DNA from 3 places in the Streptomyces sp. NPDC051909 genome. Region 2 is predicted to be linked to each of the others. Evidence: riboswitches for the same ligand, from Rfam matches in the RefSeq annotation. Region 2 holds a riboswitch; each other region holds the start of a gene.
The links. A riboswitch is a leader RNA that binds a small molecule or an ion and turns the genes downstream of it on or off. The one in region 2 is predicted to bind cobalamin.
Positions count from the first base shown of each region.

Region 1: it holds a riboswitch for cobalamin, as region 2 does, so the genes downstream of both, AB0M18_RS08370 (ABC transporter substrate-binding protein) here and cobN (cobaltochelatase subunit CobN) in region 2, are expected to answer to the same signal.
Region 3: it holds a riboswitch for cobalamin, as region 2 does, so the genes downstream of both, AB0M18_RS04980 (ribonucleoside-diphosphate reductase subunit alpha) here and cobN (cobaltochelatase subunit CobN) in region 2, are expected to answer to the same signal.

Region 1 is NZ_JBFAYA010000004.1:182,250-189,696, reverse strand. Features, by position in the region: gene AB0M18_RS08395 (cytochrome P450) at 1-144, opposite strand, end outside; gene AB0M18_RS08390 (hypothetical protein) at 480-887, shown strand; gene AB0M18_RS08385 (class I SAM-dependent methyltransferase) at 929-1,570, opposite strand; gene htpX (zinc metalloprotease HtpX) at 1,899-2,816, shown strand; gene AB0M18_RS08375 (hypothetical protein) at 2,836-3,498, shown strand; cobalamin riboswitch at 3,576-3,739, shown strand; gene AB0M18_RS08370 (ABC transporter substrate-binding protein) at 3,828-4,910, shown strand; gene AB0M18_RS08365 (iron chelate uptake ABC transporter family permease subunit) at 4,907-5,926, shown strand; gene AB0M18_RS08360 (ABC transporter ATP-binding protein) at 5,923-6,729, shown strand; gene AB0M18_RS08355 (undecaprenyl-diphosphate phosphatase) at 6,860-7,447, opposite strand, start outside.
Region 2 is NZ_JBFAYA010000013.1:46,523-53,969, forward strand. Features, by position in the region: gene AB0M18_RS21440 (hypothetical protein) at 1-699, opposite strand, end outside; gene AB0M18_RS21445 (hypothetical protein) at 800-1,255, opposite strand; gene cobN (cobaltochelatase subunit CobN) at 1,327-4,989, opposite strand; cobalamin riboswitch at 5,029-5,168, opposite strand; gene AB0M18_RS21455 (hypothetical protein) at 5,470-7,140, shown strand; gene AB0M18_RS21460 (cobalamin biosynthesis protein CobG) at 7,067-7,447, shown strand, end outside.
Region 3 is NZ_JBFAYA010000002.1:443,461-450,907, reverse strand. Features, by position in the region: gene AB0M18_RS04995 (hypothetical protein) at 57-1,037, shown strand; gene def (peptide deformylase) at 1,110-1,760, shown strand; gene AB0M18_RS04985 (ribonucleotide-diphosphate reductase subunit beta) at 1,825-2,844, opposite strand; gene AB0M18_RS04980 (ribonucleoside-diphosphate reductase subunit alpha) at 2,841-5,210, opposite strand; cobalamin riboswitch at 5,355-5,511, opposite strand; gene AB0M18_RS04975 (GNAT family N-acetyltransferase) at 5,546-6,055, opposite strand; gene mctP (monocarboxylate uptake permease MctP) at 6,131-7,447, opposite strand, start outside.

The DNA of each region.
Region 1 (7,447 bases), on a different contig from region 2:
GAGCCAGCCGGCCTTGCCGCCGATGTGGGTGAAGGGGCTGATGGGGCCCTGGCGACGGGCCTCGGTCAGCTCGGCCGGCGGGTCGAAGGGACAGCCCGGCTGACGCGTCGTAGGCGTCGTGAAGGTCTGCGGGGATTCACTCATGGCCACTCCTCAGCTCGCGACATGACGTGTTTGAACATCCCGAAAGCTACGTTGCGTTCAGAGATCGGTCAATCATCGAAACCACGCAACACCAGGTCAAGAGCAGGAAATTGATGCAATGACGCTGCCGTCGAACGCAACGAGAGAGAAGCACTGTTGCAATGAGCTGAAGCGAAGGCAATGGCCCGGCAGGGGCCCGGGCCGGTCCCGGTCGGCGGGCGCACGCACCCCGGGCGCCGCGACGTGCGCCTGTGCGCCCCCGGCCGGGGCTCGCGCGCGGGCGTCGGCGCGTCATTGTCGTGGTGGGCATCACGACACGGAGAGCGAGGGACCCGATGGGGCGACAGGAGCCGGGCCGGGACGGGCTGGAGTACCGCCTGAAGGAACTGGACCCGCCGGGCGTCGTGTACGACACCTGGTTCATCCCGCCGCAGGACGCGGGCGCGCTCCCCATCGGCCTCACGGGCGAGGCCGCCGCCTTCGTGGCACGCGTCCAGCGCCTCGGCCCGATCTACGGCGGCGCGGTCCCCGAGGCCGCGGTCCGTCTCGACCTGCGCCTGGACGAGGAGGCGGTCACCCGCCGCGACGGCGTCCGGGCCCGCACCCACCGGCTGCACGCGCGGGGCCACGTCCTCGTCGAGGCGGAGGACGAGCGGGCCGTGCCGCGCCTGCGCCTGGTCCACAGCCGCCCCCGGCGGCCCGGCGAGGCGTGGGTGCTCATGGGCGGCGGCGCGGACGGGTAACCGGGCCCAGGCCGATCCGGGGCGAGCCCGAAAGACACGGCCTAGTTCTTACGGGCGAGCAGATGGACCTCCGGGAACTGGCGCCGGTCGGTGGGCTGGGGCGCCCGCACCATGCGGGCGACCTCCGCGATCCCGGACTCGCGGAGCATCTCGGCGAGTCGGTCGGGCGACCAGCGGTAGGCGGGTGCGACCGCGTGGTCGGAGACCAGGGCCGGGGCGGAATCGTCGGTGGCCCAGAAGCCGAGGAGGAGGTGGCCCCCCGGGGCCAGCACGCGGTGGAACTCGGCGAGAACGGCGGGGACTTCCCGCGGCGGCGTGTGGATGATGGACCACCGCGACAGGATGCCGCCGAGGGCGCCGTCGGCGAGGTCGAGCGCGCTCATCGACCCCACCTCGAACCGAAGCCCCGGATGGGCCTCCCGGGCCAGCCCGATCATCGCGGGCGAGGCGTCCACACCGAACGCCGCCAGCCCCGCCTCCGCGAGATGAGCGGTGACGTGTCCGGGCCCGCAACCGAGGTCCGCCACGTGTCCTCCGCCGGCGCCGACCGCCTCGGCGAAGGCGCTCAGCATCGCGCGGTCCAGCGGACTGTCCCGCAGCGAATCCCGGAACAGCTCCGCGTACACGGGTGCGGCGGTGTCGTAGGCCTCGCGGGTGGCGCGGAGGGCATCGTCTTCGACCATGCCCGCGACCGTAACCCCTGGCACTGACACCGGCCGTCCCGGTCGCACGCGACACAGGTGGGCCCGGCCGTCGCACACGGGGGAGGTGCGAGGCCGGGCCCACCACCACGGTAGCGCGGACCCGGCCGCCCCGTCTCCGGTACGGCGAAAGCGACGTGCGGAAACTGCCGGACGGCCGAAACACGGCGCCCCCACGAGTCGTGCGCGTCCACGTACGGGCGGGGCGGCCGTTCCCGCGGGCGGGGGAGCACACTGGCAGGAGAGGGGCGGAAGGCCGGCCCGGCTCGGGCACGGCCGGTTCCGTCCGCTCCGGGAAGAGGGTGCGCGCATGGCCAGAACACGGTCCTCGTCCCGCTCGCGCTACGCCCCCGACCGGGGGCTCGCGACGCGCATGGCGACGACGATGTTCCTGATCGGCCTCCTCTACGTGGTGTTCGTCGGCGTCCTGCTCGTGCTGCTGCGCGGGTCCTGGCCGATCATCCTGCTGATCACGGGCGCGCTGTTCGTCGGGCAGTTCTGGTTCAGCGACAAGATCGCCGCGCTCGGCATGGGCGCGCGCGAGGTGACCCGCGAGCAGGCACCGGAGCTGCACGGCACCGTCGACCGGATCTGCGCGCTCGCCGACATGCCGAAGCCGAAGGTGGCGATCGCGGAGAGCGACGTGCCGAACGCGTTCGCCACCGGGCGCGGCGAGAAGACCGCGCTGGTCTGCGTGACGACGGGCCTGCTGCGGCGCCTGGAGCCGGAGGAGCTGGAGGGGGTCCTCGCGCACGAGATGTCGCACGTGGCGCACCGCGACGTCGCGGTCATGACGATCGCCTCCTTCCTCGGTGTCCTCGCCGGGGTGATGACCCGCGTCGCGCTCTACAGCGGCCTCGGGCGCAGCCGGGACAGCGCGATGGGCGTCGCCGTGCTCCTCGTGCCGGTCGTCAGCGCGGCCGTGTACATCGTGAGCTTCCTCCTCACCCGGGTGCTCTCCCGCTACCGCGAGCTGGCCGCGGACCGGGCCGCCGCACTGCTCACCGGCCGCCCGTCGGCGCTGGCGTCCGCGCTCACCAAGGTGAGCGGCGAGATGGCCCGGATCCCGACGAAGGACCTGCGCAAGGCGGAGCCGTACAACGCCTTCTGGTTCGCGCCGGCGTTCTCCTCGAAGGAGAGCCTGAGCCGGCTGCTCTCCAGCCACCCCACCCTGGAGCAGCGGCTCGAACAGCTGGCGCGGATCTCGGCGCAGCTCGGCGAGGCGTGAGGCGGGAGGCGGCACGGCGGTGGGACTCCTCGACAGCATCCTCGGGCGCAGCCGGCCGGTACGGCCGGATCTCGACCGGCTCTTCGGGCTTCCGGCCGCGGCCCTCACCCTCCAGGCGGGCACCGGCTTCGTGCCGACGGGCGCGGGGTCGGTGTGTTTCGCGGCGGTGGAGGGCGGGGCCTTCGCGCGGTTGAAGGAGGAGGTACGGGAGCTGCTCGACGCGGCGGGGGCGGCGGGGCCGCCCGGCGCGACGGGCGGCACGGCGCCCGTGACGTACACCCCGGACGCGTACGGCTACACCTGGCTCACCGTCCGCCGCCCCGCCGAGGACCTGATCACGCTGGTCAACGACCTGCACGCGGTCAATTCGCTGCTTGAGGAGGCGGGCTTCGGGCCGAATCTGCTCTGCTCCCTGACCGCGTTCCGCGCGCCCGGGGCCGGCGAACACCGGGCGCGCGACCTGGCGCTCGTCTACCTCTACAAGCGCGGCACCTTCTATCCCTTCGCACCGCGTCCGGATCGTGCCGAGACCCGCGACAACGCGCTGGAGTTGCAGGTCAGGGCGCTGCTCGCGGGCGACCTGGCACTGGAGCCGGACATGGAGCGGTGGTTCCCGGTGTGGGGCGCTCCGGGGCTCGGCGGGGCGGGGCCGGACGGGGCGGACCGGCCGCCCGGACCATGATCGCCCTGTGGTAGTTTGCCCGGGCCAGTCGTACCTCCGCACGGACTCCGCGTGAGCGGCCGTCCTGTGCACGGGTCAGGGAATCCGGTGGGAATCCGGAGCTGACGCGCAGCGGTGAGGGTGACGGGCGGGGCATCGGCCACTGGGGCAGCCGCGTCACGTGCGGTCACGCATGACGTGCGACGTACGGCGTACGACCCGGGAAGGCGTTCCGTCCGAGTGACCCCGAGTCCGAAGACCTGCTGGCGGCCCCGGCACGGTACCGACGTCGTCCGGGGATGACCTACGACAGGCTCCGCGTATGAGCCGTGGACGCAGAGGATTCCCGCGTGCCCCTCGCACTCCCCGCCCGTGCCCTTCGTTCCGCCGTGCTGCTCGTGACCGGGGCCGTGCTGGCCGCCGGCTGCGGCACCGGCGACCCGGCCGCCCCCGGACCGTCCGGGTCCGCCGGATCGTCCGGCTCTTCCGCCAAGGGGGATGCCAAGGCCGGCTATCCGGTCACCCTGGAGAACTGCGGGCAGCGGGTCACCTTCACCGCGCCGCCGCGCCGGGCCGTGGCGCTCGACCAGGGTTCGGCCGAGATCCTGCTGTCGCTCGGCCTCGCCGACCGGATGGTGGGCACGGCGACCTGGACGGACCCGGTCCTGAAGGGCCTGGAGAAGGCGAACGCCTCCGTACCCCGGCTCGCCGACCGCTACCCCTCCTTCGAGAACGTGCTCGACACCGAGCCGGACTTCGTCAGCGCCTCCTTCCTCTACACCCTCGGCAAGGGCGGCGTGGCGCCGCGCGAGCGCTTCGCCCAGCTGGGCGTCCCCACGTATCTCTCCCCCACCGACTGCGTCGACAAGGACAACAGCGGGGACGGCGACGGCGTCCGGACCCGGCCGCTGACGATGGAGACGGTGTACCGGGAGATCCGTGACCTGGCGCGGGTGTTCGGCGTGCCGGAGCGCGGCGAGAAGCTGATCGGCGAGCTGAAGGCACGCGTGGTGAAGGCCCGCGCCGGCGCGGACTTCGGCGGCGCGTCCGTCCTCTACTGGTTCTCGGACTCGCAGGGTCCGTACATGGCCGGGTGCTGCGGCGCGCCCGGGATCGTCAGCACCACCCTCGGGGTGCGGAACGTCTTCGACGACACCAAGGAGGAGTGGCCGCAGATCAATTGGGAGACGGTCGCCGACCGCGATCCCGATGTGCTGGTGATCGCCGATCTGACGCGGAAGGCGCAGTCGGCGGAGAGTGCCGCGAAGAAGATCGAGTTCCTGGAGTCGCATCCGGTCACGAAGAACATGACGGCGGTGAAGGGGAAGCGGTACGTGATCCTCAGCGGCCAGGCGATGAACCCGACCGTGCGGACGGTCGAGGGCGTCGAGAAGGTCGCGGCGGCGTTGCGGGCGTACGGGCTCGCCAAGTGAGCCGCGTCGCCGTCCTCTCGGGAACGGGCGGGCTGGCGCTGCTGTGCGTGTCGGTGGCCGCCGCGATCACGATCGGCCCGGCGGACATCTCCGTGGCCGATGTGTGGTCGGTGCTCGTCACACATCTGGGCACGGGGGACACGGCGGTTCTGAGCCCGATCCGGGACGGCATCGTCTGGAACCTGCGCCTGCCCCGTACGCTGCTCGCCGCCGTGTGCGGTGCGGGACTTGCCGTCTGCGGCGCGGTGATGCAGTCGCTGCTGCGCAATCCGCTCGCCGATCCCTTCGTGCTCGGGGTGTCCTCGGGCGCGTCGACGGGCGCGGTCGCGGTCGTCGTCCTCGGGGTGGGCGGGGGCGCCGTGTCGGTGACCGGCGGTGCGTTCGTGGGCGCGGTGCTCTCCTTCGCGCTGGTGCTGTTCCTCAGCCATGTCCTCGGCGGGTCGACGGACCGGGTGGTGCTCGCCGGGGTGGCCGCGATGCAGCTCTTCTCCGCGCTGACGTCGTTCGTCGTGATGACGGCGGCGGACGCGGAGACGACACGGGGCGTGCTGTTCTGGCTGCTGGGCTCGCTGACGGGGGCGGGGTGGACGGATGTCGTGGTCTGCGCGGCCGTGCTCGCCGCGGCGCTGCTGATCTGCGGCGGGTACGCGCGAACCCTGGACGCCTTCGCGTTCGGCGAGGACGCGGCGGCCTCGCTCGGCGTCTCGGTGGCCCGGACCCGGGTGGTGCTGCTGTGCGTGACGGCGCTCCTGACGGCCGCGCTGGTCTCGTCGGCCGGGGCGATCGGCTTCGTCGGCCTGGTCCTGCCGCACGCCGTACGCATGCTCGCCGGGCCCGGGCATGCGCGCCTGCTGCCGCTGACGGCGCTCGCGGGGGCGGTCTTCCTGGTGTGGGCGGACACCCTGGCCCGTACCGTGCTCGATCCGCAGGAGGTGCCGGTGGGCGTGGTGACCTCGCTGGTGGGTGTGCCGGCGTTCGTCCTCGTCCTGTACCGGGCGAGGGGGGCGACCCGGTGACGGGGCAGGGACTGCGGGCCGAGGGGGTGTCGCGGACGGCCGGCGGTGCCGTGCTGCTCGACGGGGTGGGCCTGGCGCCCCGCCCCGGGGAGGTCACCGGGCTGCTCGGGCCGAACGGTTCGGGGAAGTCCACGCTGCTGCGGATCCTCGCGGGGGTGCTCGCGCCGGACGCCGGGGTGGTGACGCTTGACGGCGATCCGCTGGCCGGGCTGCCCCGCGGGGCCGTCGCGCGGCGGCTCGCCACCGTCGAGCAGCACGCCGACACACAGGTCGATCTGACGGTGTCGGAGGTCGTACGGCTCGGGCGCGTCCCGCACCGCCGGGCGTGGGCGCCGGCCTCGGCGGGCGACGAGACGGCGGTACGCTCGGCGCTGGCCCGCACCGGGCTCGCCGACCGGGCGGACCGGGCGTGGCGCACGTTGTCGGGCGGTGAGCGCCAGCGCGTGCAGATCGCCCGGGCGCTCGCCCAGGAGCCGCGTGAACTGCTGCTCGACGAGCCCACCAACCACCTGGACATCCAGCACCAGTTGGACCTGCTCGCCCTGCTCGGCGGGCTCGGCCTGACCAGCGTGATCGCGCTGCACGATCTGAACCTGGCGGCGATGTACTGCGACCATCTGGTGGTGCTGCGGGCGGGCCGGGTGGTGGCGAGCGGCCCGCCGGCGCAGGTGCTGACGAAGGAGCTGATCGCCGAGGTCTACGGCGTGCGCGCCGACGTCTCCCGTCCGGACCCGGACGGGCGCCCGCACATCCGCTTCCTCGGGCCCGTCGCGACCGTCGTCAGCGCGCGGCCGTCCAGTTGAGCTCGGTGCGGAGCCCGAACGCGGTGCTCTCCGGCGCGACCTGCTGTCCGTGCAGCACCCTCCCGAGCGCCCCGAACGCCCCGTCGAAGAACCCCCGCAGCTCCGCCGCGGGGGCCCGCCGGCCGGAGGCTCAGGCGGAGAGGACGCCCGTCGTCAGGAGGCCCAGGAGGAGGACGCCCACCACCAGGCGGTAGATCACGAACGCGTTGAAGGAGTGCTGGGCCACGTACTTCAGCAGCCAGGCGATCGACGCGTACGCCACCACGAAGGAGACGGCCGTGCCGACGATCAGCGGGCCGGTGCCCGCGCCGGTGCCGACGGCGTCCTTGAGTTCGTAGACACCGGCGCCGGTGAGCGCGGGGATGCCGAGGAAGAAGGACAGACGGGTGGCGGCGACCCGGTCGAGGTCCAGCATCAGGGCGGTGGACATCGTGGCGCCGGAGCGCGAGAAGCCGGGGAAGAGCAGGGCGAGGATCTGCGAACCGCCCACCAGCATCGCGTCCCTGAGGTCCGTGTCGTCCTCGCCGCGCTTGTGCCGGCCCATCCGGTCGGCCGCCCACATCACCCCACTGCCGACGATGAGCGAGGCGGCGACCACCCACAGGGAGGCGAGCGGGCCGTCGATCAGCGGCTTGGCCGCCAGGCCCACCACCACGATGGGGATCGTCGCGAAGATGATCCACCAGGCGAACTTGTAGTCGTGGTGGTAGCGCTCCTC
Region 2 (7,447 bases):
GGTGACCGTCAGGCCGCGCCGGTCGACGCCGACGCGGACCCGGGAGAGCGCCACCCCGGGCACGCCGACGACCAGGCCGACGGCGGCGATCAGGGCGTACGGCCAGGGCGTGACGAGGACCGCGGGGAACAGCGCGCCCGCGCCGGCGACCGTGAAGGCGGCGCCGAGCGCGGTGCCGGGCGTCGAGGTGGCGGCGCGCGACCAGCCGGCGACCTCGTGCGCGCCGAGTTCGAGGCGGGGTTCGCGGACCGGGGCGGCGGGGGCGACGGGCTCCGGCGGGACGAGGCGGGTGAAGCGGGTGAGGGCCAGGCCGGTGAGCCCGGCGAGGGCGCCGATGGCGGCGGCGACGGTGAACACGGCGAGCGGGGTGGCGACCTCGGCCGCGTCGGCGGCGTCGAGGTTGTCGCGGAGCAGCAGGTCGAGCAGACCGCCGGTGAAGCCGGCGGTGGCCCAGGCCCCCCAGAGCGCGGAGCGGCGGACGAACGCGACCCAGCCGGCGCCGAGCAGGAGGAGCAGCCCGGAGCTGATGGCGGCGTAGACGGGGAGGCCGGTGAAGCCGTCGGCGCGGCCGCCGTCGGTGGCGGAGAAGTGGGTGGCGAGCGGGTCGGGGAGTCGGTCGTACCAGAGCGCGAAGAGCAGCAGATGGACGGCGAGTGCGAGGACGAACGGCGCGGCGGCGAGCGCGCGGAGACGGATCACGGGACCCTCCCTCGGTTCTAGTTATTCGCACTCTACTAGAACAACTTTCAGGGCGCACTCCTCCCGGGGCAGACGCCATGGGGCAGCGAGGTCCGGGAGGTCAGCGCACCGTGTCCGGTGTGAAGGGGGGCTGTTCGAAGGTGGGCATGGGGATGACGGTGACGTCGGGGCCCGGCGTGTACGGGGGCACCGTGTACGGCGGGGGCGTCGGCCGGGGCGGTGCCGGCGGCGGGTTCGGGCCCGCGTAGGGGTTCTGCGGCTCCGCCGTCGCCGCCTTCTTCGCCACCTTCGGCCTGCCCGTCGGGGACGGCTCGGCCGAGCGGTCGGGGCCCGACGACGTGGTGCGGGCGGGCGAGGGCGGCGCGCTGGTGGGCTTCGCCGAGGGCTCGACGGAGGGGGTGGCGGTGGTCGGCGTCGCCGACCCGGTGGCGCCCGGCTTCTTGCCCGTACCACCGCTCGTACCGTCGCCGGATCCCGTCCCCGGGCCCGAGCAGGCCCCCAGGGCCAGGCTCAGGCCGAGCACCACCGTCACCGCCACCGCTCCGCGGGCACGCATGCCCACCACCCCACCCCTGGTCACGTTCTCGATCCGCACAGACGTGCGGCCGGGATCGTAACTCGGGCCGCTCAGGCGTCGTCGTCGCCCTCCAGGTCGCCCTCCGTCTCCAGGAACACCTGGCGCAGCGCGGCCAGGGTCCCCGGGTCCGGCTTCTCCCACATGCCGCGGGACTCGGCCTCCAGCAGGCGTTCGGCGATGCCGTGCAGGGCCCAGGGGTTGGCCTCCTTCAGGAAGGCCTGGTTCGCCGGGTCGAGGACGTACTCCTGCGTCAGCTTGTCGTACATCCAGTCGGCGACGACGCCGGTCGTGGCGTCGTAGCCGAAGAGGTAGTCGACGGTCGCCGCGAGCTCGAACGCGCCCTTGTAGCCGTGCCGGCGCATGGCCTCGATCCAGCGCGGGTTGACCACGCGGGCGCGGAAGACCCGGGAGGTCTCCTCGACGAGGGTGCGGGTGCGGACGGTCTCGGGGCGGGTGGAGTCGCCGATGTACGCCTCCGGGGCGGTGCCGCGCAGCGCGCGCACGGTCGCCACCATGCCGCCGTGGTACTGGAAGTAGTCGTCCGAGTCGGCGATGTCGTGCTCGCGGGTGTCGGTGTTCTTCGCCGCCACCGCGATCCGCTTGTACGCCGACTCCATCTCGGCGCGCGCCGGGCGCCCTTCGAGCCCGCGGCCGTACGCGTAGCCGCCCCACACCGTGTACACCTCGGCGAGGTCGGCGTCGGTCCGCCAGTCCCGCGAGTCGATCAGCTGGAGCAGACCGGCGCCGTAGGTGCCCGGCCGGGAGCCGAAGATACGGGTGGTGGCGCGGCGTTCGTCGCCGTGCTCGGCCAGGTCGGCCTGGGCGTGGGCGCGCACGAAGTTGTCCTCGGCGGACTCGCCCTCCAGACCGGCGACCAGCCGCACGGCATCGTCGAGGAGCCCGATGACGTGCGGGAACGCGTCGCGGAAGAAGCCGGAGATGCGCAGCGTCACGTCGATGCGCGGGCGGCCGAGTTCGGCGAGCGGGATGGGCTCCAGGCCGTTCACGCGGCGCGAGGCGTCGTCCCACAGCGGGCGGACGCCGAGCAGGGCGAGCGCCTCGGCGACGTCGTCGCCCGCGGTGCGCATCGCGCTCGTACCCCACAGGGAGAGGCCGACGGAGGTGGGCCACTCGCCGTTGTCGTCGCGGTAGCGGGTGAGGAGCGAGTCGGCGAGCGCCTGACCGGTCTCCCAGGCGAGCCGGGAGGGCACGGCCTTGGGGTCGACGGAGTAGAAGTTGCGGCCGGTCGGCAGCACGTTGACCAGACCGCGCAGCGGCGAGCCGGAGGGGCCAGCCGGGACGAAGCCGCCGTTCAGGGCGTGCACGGCGTGGGCGAGTTCGTCGGTGGTGGCGGCGAGGCGCGGCACGACCTGGGTGGCGGCGAACTCCAGGACGTCGGCGACGGCCTGGACCTGACCGGCGGCGACCGCCGCGACGGCGGCCGGGTCCCAGTCCGCCGCCTCCATCGCCTCGACCAGCTCACGGGCCTTGGCCTCCGCCGCGTCGGCGGTGGTGCGGGTGGCGGCCGACTCGTCCAGACCGAGGGCCTCGCGCAGACCCGGCAGGGCCTGGGTGCCGCCCCAGATCTGGCGGGCGCGCAGGATGGAGAGGACCAGGTTGACGCGGGCCTCGCCGGTCGGGGCGCCGCCGAGGACATGCAGACCGTCACGGATCTGGGCGTCCTTGACCTCGCACAGCCAGCCGTCGACGTGCAGCAGGAAGTCGTCGAAGCCGTCGTCGTCCGGCCGGTCGTCGAGGCCCAGGTCGTGGTCGAGCTTCGCGGCCTGGATCAGCGTCCAGATCTGCGCGCGGATCGCGGGCAGCTTCGCCGGGTCCATGCTGCTGATCTGCGCGTACTCGTCGAGCAGCTGCTCCAGGCGCGCGATGTCGCCGTAACTGTCGGCACGCGCCATCGGCGGCACCAGGTGGTCGACGAGGGTCGCGTGCACCCGGCGCTTGGCCTGGGTGCCCTCGCCCGGGTCGTTCACCAGGAACGGGTAGACGAGCGGCAGGTCGCCGAGGGCCGCGTCCGGGCCGCAGGCGGCGGACAGACCGGCGTTCTTGCCCGGCAGCCACTCCAGGTTGCCGTGCTTGCCGAGGTGCACCATGGCGTCGGCGCCGAAACCGCCGTCCTCCGCGCGGGCGGCGATCCAGCGGTAGGCCGCCAGGTAGTGGTGCGAGGGCGGCAGGTCGGGGTCGTGGTAGATCGCGATCGGGTTCTCGCCGAAGCCGCGCGGCGGCTGGATGAGGACGAGCAGGTTCCCGCGCCGCAGGGCGGCGAGGACGATGTCGCCCTCGGGGTTGCGGGACCGGTCGAGGAACATCTCGCCCGGCGCCGGACCCCAGTGCTCCTCGACCTGCTCACGCAGCTCCGCCGGGAGTTCGGCGTACCAGCGCTTGTAGTCGGCGGCCGGGATGCGGACCGGGTTGCGGGCCAGCTGCTCCTCGGTCAGCCAGTCCTGGTCGTGGCCGCCGGCCTCGATGAGGGCGTAGATCAGCTCGTCGCCGTCCCCGGAGACCAGGCCGGGGACGTCCTCGACCGGCCCGAAGTCGTAGCCCTCCTCACGGAGCCTGCGCAGCAGCTCCACGGCGGAGGCGGGGGTGTCCAGGCCGACCGCGTTGCCGATCCGCGAGTGCTTGGTCGGGTACGCGGAGAGGACCAGCGCGAGCTTCTTCTCGGCGTTCGGGATGTGGCGCAGGCGGGCGTGCCGGACGGCGATGCCCGCGACCCGGGCGGCGCGCTCGGGGTCGGCCACGTACGCCGGAAGACCGTCCTCGTCGATCTCCTTGAAGGAGAAGGGGACGGTGATCAGCCGTCCGTCGAACTCCGGCACGGCGACCTGGCTGGCGGCGTCCAGCGGGGAGAGGCCCTCGTCGTTCTCCTCCCAGGCCGACCGGGACCCGGTGAGGCACAGGGCCTGCAGGATCGGCACGTCCAGCGCGGCCAGCGCGCCCGCGTCCCACGCCTCCTCGTCGCCGCCCGCCTGCGCCTCGGCCGGCTTGGTGCCGCCCGCGGCGAGCACGGTGGTGACGATCGCGTCGGCGGTACGGAGGGTGTCGAGCAGTTCGTCCTCGGGAGCCCGCAGCGAGGTCACGTACAGCGGCCTGGCCTGGGCGCCCTGCGCCTCGATGGCCTCGCAGAGGGCGCCGACGAAGGCGGTGTTGCCGCTCATGTGGTGGGCCCGGTAGTAGAGCACGGCGACCGTCGGGCCCTCGGTGCGCCCGGGCGTGCGGTCGAGCGCGCCCCAGGTGGGGGCGGGCGCCGGGGCCTCGAAGCCGTGGCCCGTGAGCAGCACGGTGTCGGACAGGAACCGGGCGAGCTGCCCGAGGTTCGCCGGTCCGCCGTGCGCGAGATAGGCGTGCGCCTCGGTGGCGACGCCGACCGGGACCGTGGAGACGCCCATGAGCTGCGCGTCCGGCGCCTGTTCACCGCTCAGCACGACCACCGGCTTCCCGGCGGCGAGCACCGCGTCCAGGCCCTCCTGCCAGGACCGGACACCGCCGAGGAGACGTACGACGACCAGCTCGACGCCGTCGAGAAGGCCGGAGAGAAGTCCGGGCAGATCGTGCTGGGGAAGCCGGGCGGGGTTGGCGTACCGCCACTCCACGCCCTCGGACGCGGACGCGCCGTCGGACGCGCCCTCGGTCACGGCGGTGTTCGCCGCACGGGCACTGAGCAGGTCGGTGTCGGAATGCGACAGCAGCAGGAGCATGGCGAGGCTCAGGCCCTTCCTCGGGGTGTCCGCGCCCCGGGTGGTCGTTGGACGGCGGGAGTTCCTGACTCACCGGCCCCCGGGATTCCCCCGAGGCCGGCTCACAGTGGCGGGACCGCGCCGGATTCTCACCGGGCTTCCTCCCCGGGGTCCTGGGACCCCATGCCGATCTGCATAGTAGGTCGTGTCCGTACCGCCTGTGCAGCCACCCAGGTTCATGACGTGACAATCAGGCATTGCGACTTTCCAACCGGTTCTCGGCGCTTTCGATCACCCAGATACTCGTTCGAGTGAAGCGCCTGCCGTTCACCGGCGGCTGCCCCCAGCGGTTGGCATCGTTGACAGCCGTTCGGAGAACTCGACGGAAGGGGGTGTTCAGTGGCGAGTGCAGCACGCAACAAGCGAAGCGGACTGCGTACGATCACGGACTCCTTCACCGTCGCCGCGCCTGTGGGTGCACGCATCCGGGACCGGTTACGGATGACCGAGGCCGACAGCGAAGTCCTCACCGCTGTCGGAAGGCACAACGGGCATCATCAGCGCGCCGATCTGACCGCCCGCCTCGCCCTGGGAAATGTGCGGCCGAAGGACACACAGCGCGCCGGGCGAAAGAACAGGCTCACGAAGGTTTCCTCCTCCCGCTGGGCGGGAGCGATGACAAGGACGACCGAGGACCAGTACCAGCTTTCTCTCCGCTGCCTGCACAGCGAGCGCGCGTCGTTGTGCAGCGCCATCGCGGCGATCACCCGGCGGTTGTCCGTTCCGTGCGGTCGGCGCAAGGCCACAACGCGGGGATACACCGACCAGGCAGAACGCTTCCAGAAACAGCGTCGCCTTCAGGTCCTCCAGGCACGGCTCAACCGGGTCGAGCAGCGCATCGAGGCCGGCCGTCCGGCAGTCGTCGTGGGTGGGAAGCGATTCGTCAAGGTACGCCACGGCCTTGCCGCCGCGCAGCTCACCGAGCAGCAGTGGCGTCGGCGGTGGGACGCCTCGCGACTGTTCCTTACGGCTGACGGCGAGTCCGGCGCGCCCCACGGCAACTACACGATCACTGTCGAGCCGGACGGCGGCTCCGTGAGCATCGCGCTCCCCGAGCCCCTACGACACCTGGCCAACGCCCCACGCGGCCGCTATCGACTGGCATGCGCCGTACGGTTTCACCACCGCCGCCAGGAGTGGCTTGATCGCGTGACCGCGAACCGAGCCGTTCGGTACGACATCGTCCTCGATCCGGTACGCGACCGCTGGTACCTGGACGCCTCGTGGTCCACCGACCGATCCGTCCTCCCCACCCCCGGGGAGATCCGTGCGGTCGGGAAGCGACTGCTCGGTGTCGACCTGAACGCCGACCATCTTGCCGCTTACGTCCTCGACTCACACGGCAACCCCGTGTCCGCCCCCATCACCTTGCCGTTGGAGATGACCGGATCGACCGAGACCCGCGATGGGCGCCTTCGGGCCGCCATCGGCGAGTTGATCGTCACGGCCCGGCAACACGGCTGCGCCGGGATCGCCGTGGAGAATCTGGGCTTCGACGACGCACGTGCCACCGGCCGCGAGACGATGGGCCGGGGCAGGCGCGGCAAGATGTTCCGTCGCACCGTCGCAGGAATTCCCACCGCACGCTTTCGCGAGCGGCTGCGCGCCATGGCCTTCCATCAAGGCTTGGTCGTCATCGCCGTCGATCCCGCCTACACCTCCCGCTGGGGCGCCCGGCACTGGCAGACCCCGATCCAACAGCAAACGAGAACCACTGTCACGCGACACCATGGTGCCGCCGTGGCGATCGGCAGGCGTGGCCTGGGTTACGGAATCCGGCGTCGGCCAGGTGTGACCTCCGCTCACCAGAGGATGAGCGCGAGGAGAGCTACCGGCCAGACCGGACTCCTTCCCGAGCCGCGCGGGACCGCGAACCCATCCAGGACGGCAGGCACGCCACGCAGAGGCGACAAGACCCGACCGCGCCGAGATGGCCAACTCGCGCTGTTCCCTGTTCCTCAGGACCGCTCGGAGGGACACCGGCTCAGGCCGGTTCATGGCGATTTGACCAGCCCTGGTCAGCGCCAGGAGGAGCGGTATGCTCGCCGCCATGCCGGCCACCCCACCAACCTCCTCCGACCTGGGCGAACCTCTCATACGGGACCGCGGTGACGCCTGCCCCGGGGCGTTGCGTCTGCATCGCGCCGATGACGGGTTCCTCGCCCGACTCCGGCTGCCCGGAGGGCGGTTGACGGAGGATCAGGTGCGCGTTCTGGCCTCGGCCGCCGAGGAGCTGGGCGACGGGGGGATCGGGATCACCTCGCGGGGGAACGCCGAGCTGCGGGGGCTCGGGGACGGGTGCGGCGGGGAGCTGGCCGCGCGGCTGCGGCAGGGCGGGCTGTTGCCGTCCGAGACGCATGAGCGGGTGCGGAACCTGGTCGCCTCGCCGGCCGCCGGGCTCGACGGACTCGGCCACGGT
Region 3 (7,447 bases), on a different contig from region 2:
CGACCGGGCATGGTTGGATGCGAACAAGAGGGTGTAGCGACCGGCAGGCGGGAATCGTGAGGATCTTCGGGAAGGTACGGCATCGGCCCTCCGCCTCGTGGCGGCAGGCCACCGACCGCGCGTTCACGCTGATCGGCGACGGCCGGTACGAGGACGCGGGCGCGCTGCTCACGCGAGCGGCGGACCTGGAGCCCTGGCTCTCCGAGTCCTGGTTCAACCTGGCCCTGCTGCACAAGTTCCGCCACGACTGGGAACAGGCCCGGGCCGCGGGCCTGCGCGCCGTCGCCCTGCTCGACAAGGAGACCGGCGCCCCCGACTGGTGGAACGTGGGCATCGCCGCCACCGCCCTGCAGGACTGGCCGCTGGCCCGCCGCGCCTGGCAGGCCTACGGACTGAGGGTGCCCGGAGCCGCCTCGGGCACCGGCGAGCCGGCCGGCATGGAGCTGGGCAGCGCGGCCGTGCGGCTCTCCCCGGAGGGCGAGGCCGAGGTCGTGTGGGGCCGCCGGCTCGACCCGGCCCGGATCGAGGTCCTGTCCATCCCGCTGCCGTCCTCCGGCCGCCGCTGGGGCGAGGTCGTGCTCCACGACGGCGTGCCCAACGGCGAGCGCACCACCAGCGCGGGCCCCTCCTACCCCGTCTTCGACGAGATCGAGCTGTGGGCGCCCTCACCCGTGCCCACCTGGGTGGTCCTCCTGGAGGCCGCCACCGAGGCCGACCGGGACGCCCTGGAGCAGCTCGCCGCCGACGCGGGCTTCGCCGCCGAGGACTGGTCGTCCTCCGTTCGGCTGCTCTGCCGCGCCTGCTCCGAGTCGACGATGCCGAGCGCCGAGGGCGAGGGCGAGCACCTGGACCCGCACGACCACAGCGAGCCCGGGCACCCCGGTCCGCTGGGCCACCGCTCGCCCGGCGAGCTGTGGGTGCCGGAGCGCGAGTGCGGCATCGCGGCGCCCGCGGGCCTGGTCCGCGGGCTGCTCGACGGCTGGGTGGCGGACAGCCCGGACAGCCGGGAATGGCGTGATCTGGAAGAAGTCTGCTGACCGCTGCCCGTAGGCTGTACCCCACATCTACGACAGATCCCTCGGATCTCAGGAAGAAGGCGTACGGCGGACATGTCGCAGCAGGGCACTGAGCAGGAGCAGACGGGCGTGTACGCCGTGGACGACGAGGGCTTCATCGTCGACACCGAGGACACCGAGGCCCGCGAGACCGCCCACCGCGAGCGCGGCACCTCGCGCCCCATCACGGTCGTGGGCAACCCCGTCCTGCACCGGGAGTGCAAGGACGTCACCGAGTTCGACGCCGAGCTGGCGCAGCTCATCGACGACATGTTCACCAGCCAGCGCACCGCCGAGGGCGTCGGCCTCGCCGCCAACCAGATCGGCGTGGACCTCAAGGTCTTCGTCTACGACTGCATGGACGACGAGGGCAAGCGCCACGTCGGCCACGTCGTCAACCCGGTCCTCGTCGACCTGCCGGCCGAGCAGCGCCACCTCGACGACTCCAACGAGGGCTGCCTGTCCGTCCCCACCGCCTACGCCGAGCTGGCCCGCCCGGACTACGCCGAGGTCAACGGCCAGGACATGCAGGGCAACCCGATCAAGGTCCGCGGCACCGGCTACTTCGCCCGCTGCCTCCAGCACGAGACCGACCACCTCTACGGCTTCCTCTACATCGACAAGCTGTCGAAGCGGGACCGCAAGGACGCCCTGCGCCAGATGGAAGAGGGCACCCCGCGCTACGAGATCGTCCCGAACGCCTGATCTCCGCGTCCGTACGCGAAAGGGCCCCGCACTCCTCGCAGTGCGGGGCCCTTCGTCGTACGGACTAGAAGTCCTCGTCCAGGTCCACCGAGCCCTCGACCGCCACCTGGTAGGCGGACGGGCGGCGCTCGAAGAAGTTGGTCAGTTCCTGGACGCCCTGGAGCTCCATGAAGGAGAACGGGTTCTCCGAGCCGTACACCGGGGCGAAGCCCAGGCGGGTCAGCCGCTGGTCGGCGACGCACTGGAGGTACTCGCGCATCGACTCGGTGTTCATGCCCGGCAGGCCCTCGCCGCACAGGTCGCGGCCGAACTGGAGCTCCGCCTCGACGGCCTCCTTCAGCATCTCCGTGACCTGCGCCTGGAGCCCGTCGTCGAAGAGCTCCGGCTCCTCCTTGCGGACGGTGTCCACGACCTCGAAGGCGAAGCTCATGTGCATCGTCTCGTCGCGGAACACCCAGTTGGTGCCGGTCGCCAGGCCGTGCAGCAGACCACGGGACCGGAACCAGTAGACGTACGCGAAGGCGCCGTAGAAGAACAGGCCCTCGATGCAGGCGGCGAAGCAGATCAGGTTCAGCAGGAAGCGGCGGCGGTCGGCGGCCGTCTCAAGGCGGTCGATCTTCTCGACCGAGTCCATCCACTTGAAGCAGAACTGGGCCTTCTCGCGGATGGAGGGGATGTTCTCGACGGCGGCGAACGCGGCGGCGCGGTCGTCCGGGTCGGGCAGGTAGGTGTCGAGCAGCGTCAGATAGAACTGGACGTGCACGGCCTCCTCGAAGAGCTGGCGCGAGAGATAGAGCCGCGCCTCCGGGGAGTTGATGTGCTTGTAGAGCGTCAGCACCAGGTTGTTGGCCACGATCGAGTCGCCGGTCGCGAAGAAGGCGACGAGACGGCCGATCATGTGCTGCTCGCCCGGGGACAGCTTGGCGAGGTCGGCGACGTCCGAGTGGAGGTCGACCTCCTCCACGGTCCAGGTGTTCTTGATCGCGTCGCGGTAGCGCTCGTAGAAGTCCGGGTAGCGCATCGGACGCAGGGTCAGTTCGAAGCCCGGGTCGAGCAGGTTGTGGTTGCGGCTGGGGGTCGTCACTGGCAGGCCTCGCAGGACTCGGGGTTTTCGAGGGAGCAGGCGACGGCGTCCGCGTCGGGTGTGGCCTGCTGGACGGGGATGGTCGTGGCCTGGGCGGCGCGGGCGATGCGGGTCGCCGGGCGGGAGCGCAGGTAGTACGTGGTCTTCAGGCCCTGCTTCCAGGCGTACGCGTACATCGACGACAGCTTGCCGATGGTCGGCGTCTCCATGAACAGGTTCAGGGACTGCGACTGGTCGAGGAAGGGGGTGCGGGCGGCGGCCATGTCGATCAGGCCGCGCTGCGGGATCTCCCAGGCCGTGCGGTACAGCTCGCGCACCTCGGCCGGCACCCAGCCGAAGCCGGCCACCGAGCCGTTGGCCTCGCGCAGCGCCTCGCGGGTCTGCGCGTCCCACACGCCGAGCTCCTTGAGCTCCGCGACCAGGTACGAGTTGACCTGGAGGAACTCGCCGGACAGCGTCTCGCGCTTGAACAGGTTGGAGACCTGCGGCTCGATGCACTCGTAGACGCCGGCGATCGAGGCGATCGTCGCGGTCGGGGCGATGGCGAGGAGGAGGGAGTTGCGCAGGCCGGTCGACGCGATCCGCGCGCGCAGCGCGGCCCAGCGCTCCGGCCAGTTGAGCTCGACGTCGTAGTGGTCGGGGTGCAGCACGCCTCGGGCCGTGCGGGTCTTCTCCCAGGCGGGCAGCGGGCCGTTGCGCTCGGCCAGGTCGGCGGAGGCCTCGTACGCGGCGAGCATGATCCGCTCGGCGATGCGGGTCGACAGGGCGCGGGCTCCGGCCGAGTCGAAGGGGAGCTTCAGCTTGAAGAAGACGTCCTGGAGGCCCATCGCGCCCAGGCCGACCGGGCGCCACTTGGCGTTGGAGCGGCCGGCCTGCTCGGTCGGGTAGAAGTTGATGTCGACGACCCGGTCGAGGAAGGTGACGGCCGTGCGGACGGTCTCGTCGAGCCGGTCCCAGTCGAGGTCGCCCGTCTCCTGGAGCACGAAGGCGCCGAGGTTGACCGAGCCGAGGTTGCACACGGCGGTCTCGCCGTCGTCGGTGACCTCGATGATCTCGGTGCACAGGTTCGAGGAGTGCACGACCGTGCCGGGCTCGGCGGTCTGGTTGGCGGTGCGGTTGGAGGCGTCCTTGAAGGTCATCCAGCCGTTGCCGGTCTGCGCGAGGGTGCGCATCATCCGGCCGTACAGGTCCCGGGCCGGCATGGTCTTGCGGGCCAGGCCCGCCGCCTCGGCCCTGCGGTAGGCGGCGTCGAACTCCTCGCCGTACAGGTCGACGAGCTCGGGCACGTCGGCCGGGGAGAACAGCGACCACTCGCCGTCCGCGTCGACCCGGCGCATGAACTCGTCCGGGATCCAGTGTGCCAGGTTGAGGTTGTGGGTGCGGCGGGCGTCCTCGCCGGTGTTGTCGCGGAGCTCCAGGAACTCCTCGATGTCCGCGTGCCAGGTCTCCAGATAGACGGCGGCGGCGCCCTTGCGGCGGCCGCCCTGGTTCACGGCGGCGACGGAGGCGTCGAGGGTCTTCAGGAACGGGACGATGCCGTTGGAGTGCCCGTTGGTGCCGCGGATCAGCGAACCGCGGGCGCGGATGCGGGAGTAGGCGAGGCCGATGCCGCCGGCGTGCTTGGACAGGCGCGCGACCTGGTGGTAGCGGTCGTAGATGGAGTCCAGCTCGTCCAGCGGGGAGTCGAGCAGGTAGCAGGACGACATCTGCGGGTGGCGGGTGCCGGAGTTGAAGAGGGTGGGGGAGGACGGCAGGTAGTCGAGCCGGCTCATCAGCCCGTACAGCGCCGTGACCTCGTCGAGCGCGCGGGCCGAGTCGTTCTCGGCGAGGCCGGAGGCGACGCGCAGCATGAAGTGCTGCGGGGTCTCGATCACCTTGCGGGTGATCGGGTGCCGGAGCAGATAGCGCGAGTACAGCGTGCGCAGACCGAAGTAGCCGAAGCGGTCGTCGGCGGCCGGGTCGATCGCCGCGTCGAGGCGCTCCGCGTGCAGCGCGACGAAGTCGGCGGTGCGGTCGGCGATCAGGCCCTCGCGGTGGCCGACGGCGACGGAGCCGGAGAAGGACACGGCGCCCTGACCGGCCGCCTCCTCGGTGATCGTGATGGTCAGGAGCCGGGCGGCGAGCCGGGAGTACGCCGGGTCCTCGGCGATCAGGCCGGCGGCGGCCTCGGTGGCCAGCTCGCGCAGTTCCGCCGCGTCCGAGCCGGGGTGCCGGCCGCGCAGCGCGGCGGCGGCGACCCGGCCGGGGTCGGTGTCCGGGAGGTCGGCGGTCAGCTCGGTCAGGGTCCGCAGCAGCGCGGTCCCGGGGCCGTCGCTGTCGACGGCGGAAGCCTGGGCCGAAGCCGGATCGGCGGGCGCGATGGTCACGTGGGGGCTCTCCCTCGCTCGGCTCGGGGCCAGGGCGGGGGAGGCGGGAAACGACGGGCCTCCGTGGCGTACGTACGCACACGGCGGCACCGCGTCCACCGGCCCACTCCGCGAGGCCCGGACGTCTGTGGCACCCGGAACGGACGGACCGGGCGCACCATCGGCAGGTCTTCGGACTCTCTCCGCGCGAAAAGCGCGAAGTGCACCGTTGCGGGACAGTTCCGGATTTCCACCGGATTCCCCTGCGGCGACAGCGAGGACGAGCATACATGTGGGGGGCGCCGATCGCGGCACCCCCCACATGTTGTGTGTCGTCTGACGAGCCGTCTGGATTCCTACAACTCCAGGGCGTAGCAGAGCAGCAGGAAATCGGGCTGCTCGGGAATGGGGGCCCAGTCCCGTTCCGGAGCGCGGCGGAAGCCCAGGCGCTCGTATATGCGGTGCGCGGTGCGCATCTCGGGCTGGGTGGACAGCACGATCCTCTCGCAGCCCTCCACGGCCCGCGCGCGCTCGACACAGGCCCGGACGAGGGCCTCGCCGACGCCTCGGCCGCGGGCCGCCCGGTCGACGGCCAGCATCCGGATCTCGGTCTCGCCGGGGCGGGCGCGGTCGCCCATCACGCCGGGGGCCGGGACGAAGGTCACGCCGCCGAGGACGGCGCCGTCCGCGTCCACGGCGGCGAGCACCTCGGCCACCTCGACCCGTCCGGCCACGTTCCGCAGATGCCCGTAGTACCAGTCGTCCGCGCCATGGAGGAGGAACCCGTCGTCGAGGTAGGCCCGGCCGGTGATCTCGCCGAGGGTCTCGTACTCCTCGGGCCGTACAGGTCTGATCGTGAAGTCCATGCACGTCAGTGTGCCCTTGACGCACCCGCGCCCGCCCCCGGGATTTCGGGGACGGGCGCGGGCTCATGCGCGGTGTCAGTGACCGGCGGCGCCGACCTTCGGCAGGTCGGTGGCGACGCCCGCGTCACCCGCGTCGGCGGTGTAGTCCGCCGGGGAGGTCTCGTCGACGCCCTCGGGGGCCTTGACGGCCTTGAGGACGAAGGTGAGGACCACGGTGACGAGCACGTTGAGGACGAAGGCGGTGAGGGCGATGTAGCCCATCTCGCCGATGCCCGGGATCTCCGCGGCGGAGCCGCCGAAGTGCTTCTGGGTCGGGCTCGCGACGCCGTACGCGGCGAACGTGCCGTAGATCATGCCGACCGCCCAGCCGGCGAGCAGTGCCCAGCGGTGCATCCAGCGGGTGAACAGACCGCCGACCAGGGCCGGGAAGGTCTGCAGGATCCAGATGCCGCCGAGCAGCTGGAAGTTGATCGCGACGGTCTTGTCCATGGTGAGGACGAAGATCAGCGCGCCGACCTTCACCAGGAGCGAGACCAGCTTGGAGACCTTGGTCTCCTGCGCGGGGGTCGCGTCGCGCTTGATGAAGTCCTTGTAGATGTTGCGGGTGAAGAGGTTGGCCGCGGCGATCGACATGATCGCGGCCGGCACGAGCGCGCCGATGCCGATGGCGGCGAAGGCCACGCCCGCGAACCAGTCGGGGAACATGTTCTCGAAGAGCTGCGGGATGGCGAGCTGGCCGTTGGTCACCTTCACCCCGGCGGCGATCGCCATGAAGCCGAGCAGCGCGAGCAGGCCCAGCATCAGCGAGTACAGCGGCAGGATGGTGGTGTTGCGGCGGATCACCTCGCGGCTCTTCGACGACAGGGTCGCCGTGATCGAGTGCGGGTACATGAACAGCGCGAGCGCCGAGCCGAGCGCGAGGGTCGCGTACGTCCACTGGCTCGCCTCGCCGGGCACGAGCGCGCCCTTGGGCTTGCCGGTGGCCGGGTTGACCTGGGCGAAGGCCTCGCCGGCCTTGCCGAAGATCTCGTCGAAGCCGCCCAGCTTGATCGGGATGTAGATGATCGCCACCGCGATGACGATGTAGATGAGCGTGTCCTTGACGAACGCGATGAGCGCGGGCGCGCGCAGACCGGACGAGTAGGTGTACGCGGCGAGCACGCCGAAGGCGATGAGCAGCGGCAGGTCCTTGACGAACCAGTTGGTGTTCTCGCCGCCGCCGACGCCCATCACGTCCAGGACGGCCTGGATGCCGACCAGTTGGAGCGCGATGTACGGCATGGTGGCGAGGATGCCGGTGACCGCGACCGCGAGCGAGAGGCCCTTGGAGTCGAAGCGCCCGCGCACGAAGTCCGAGGTGGTCACGTACCCGTGCTTGTGCGACACCGACCA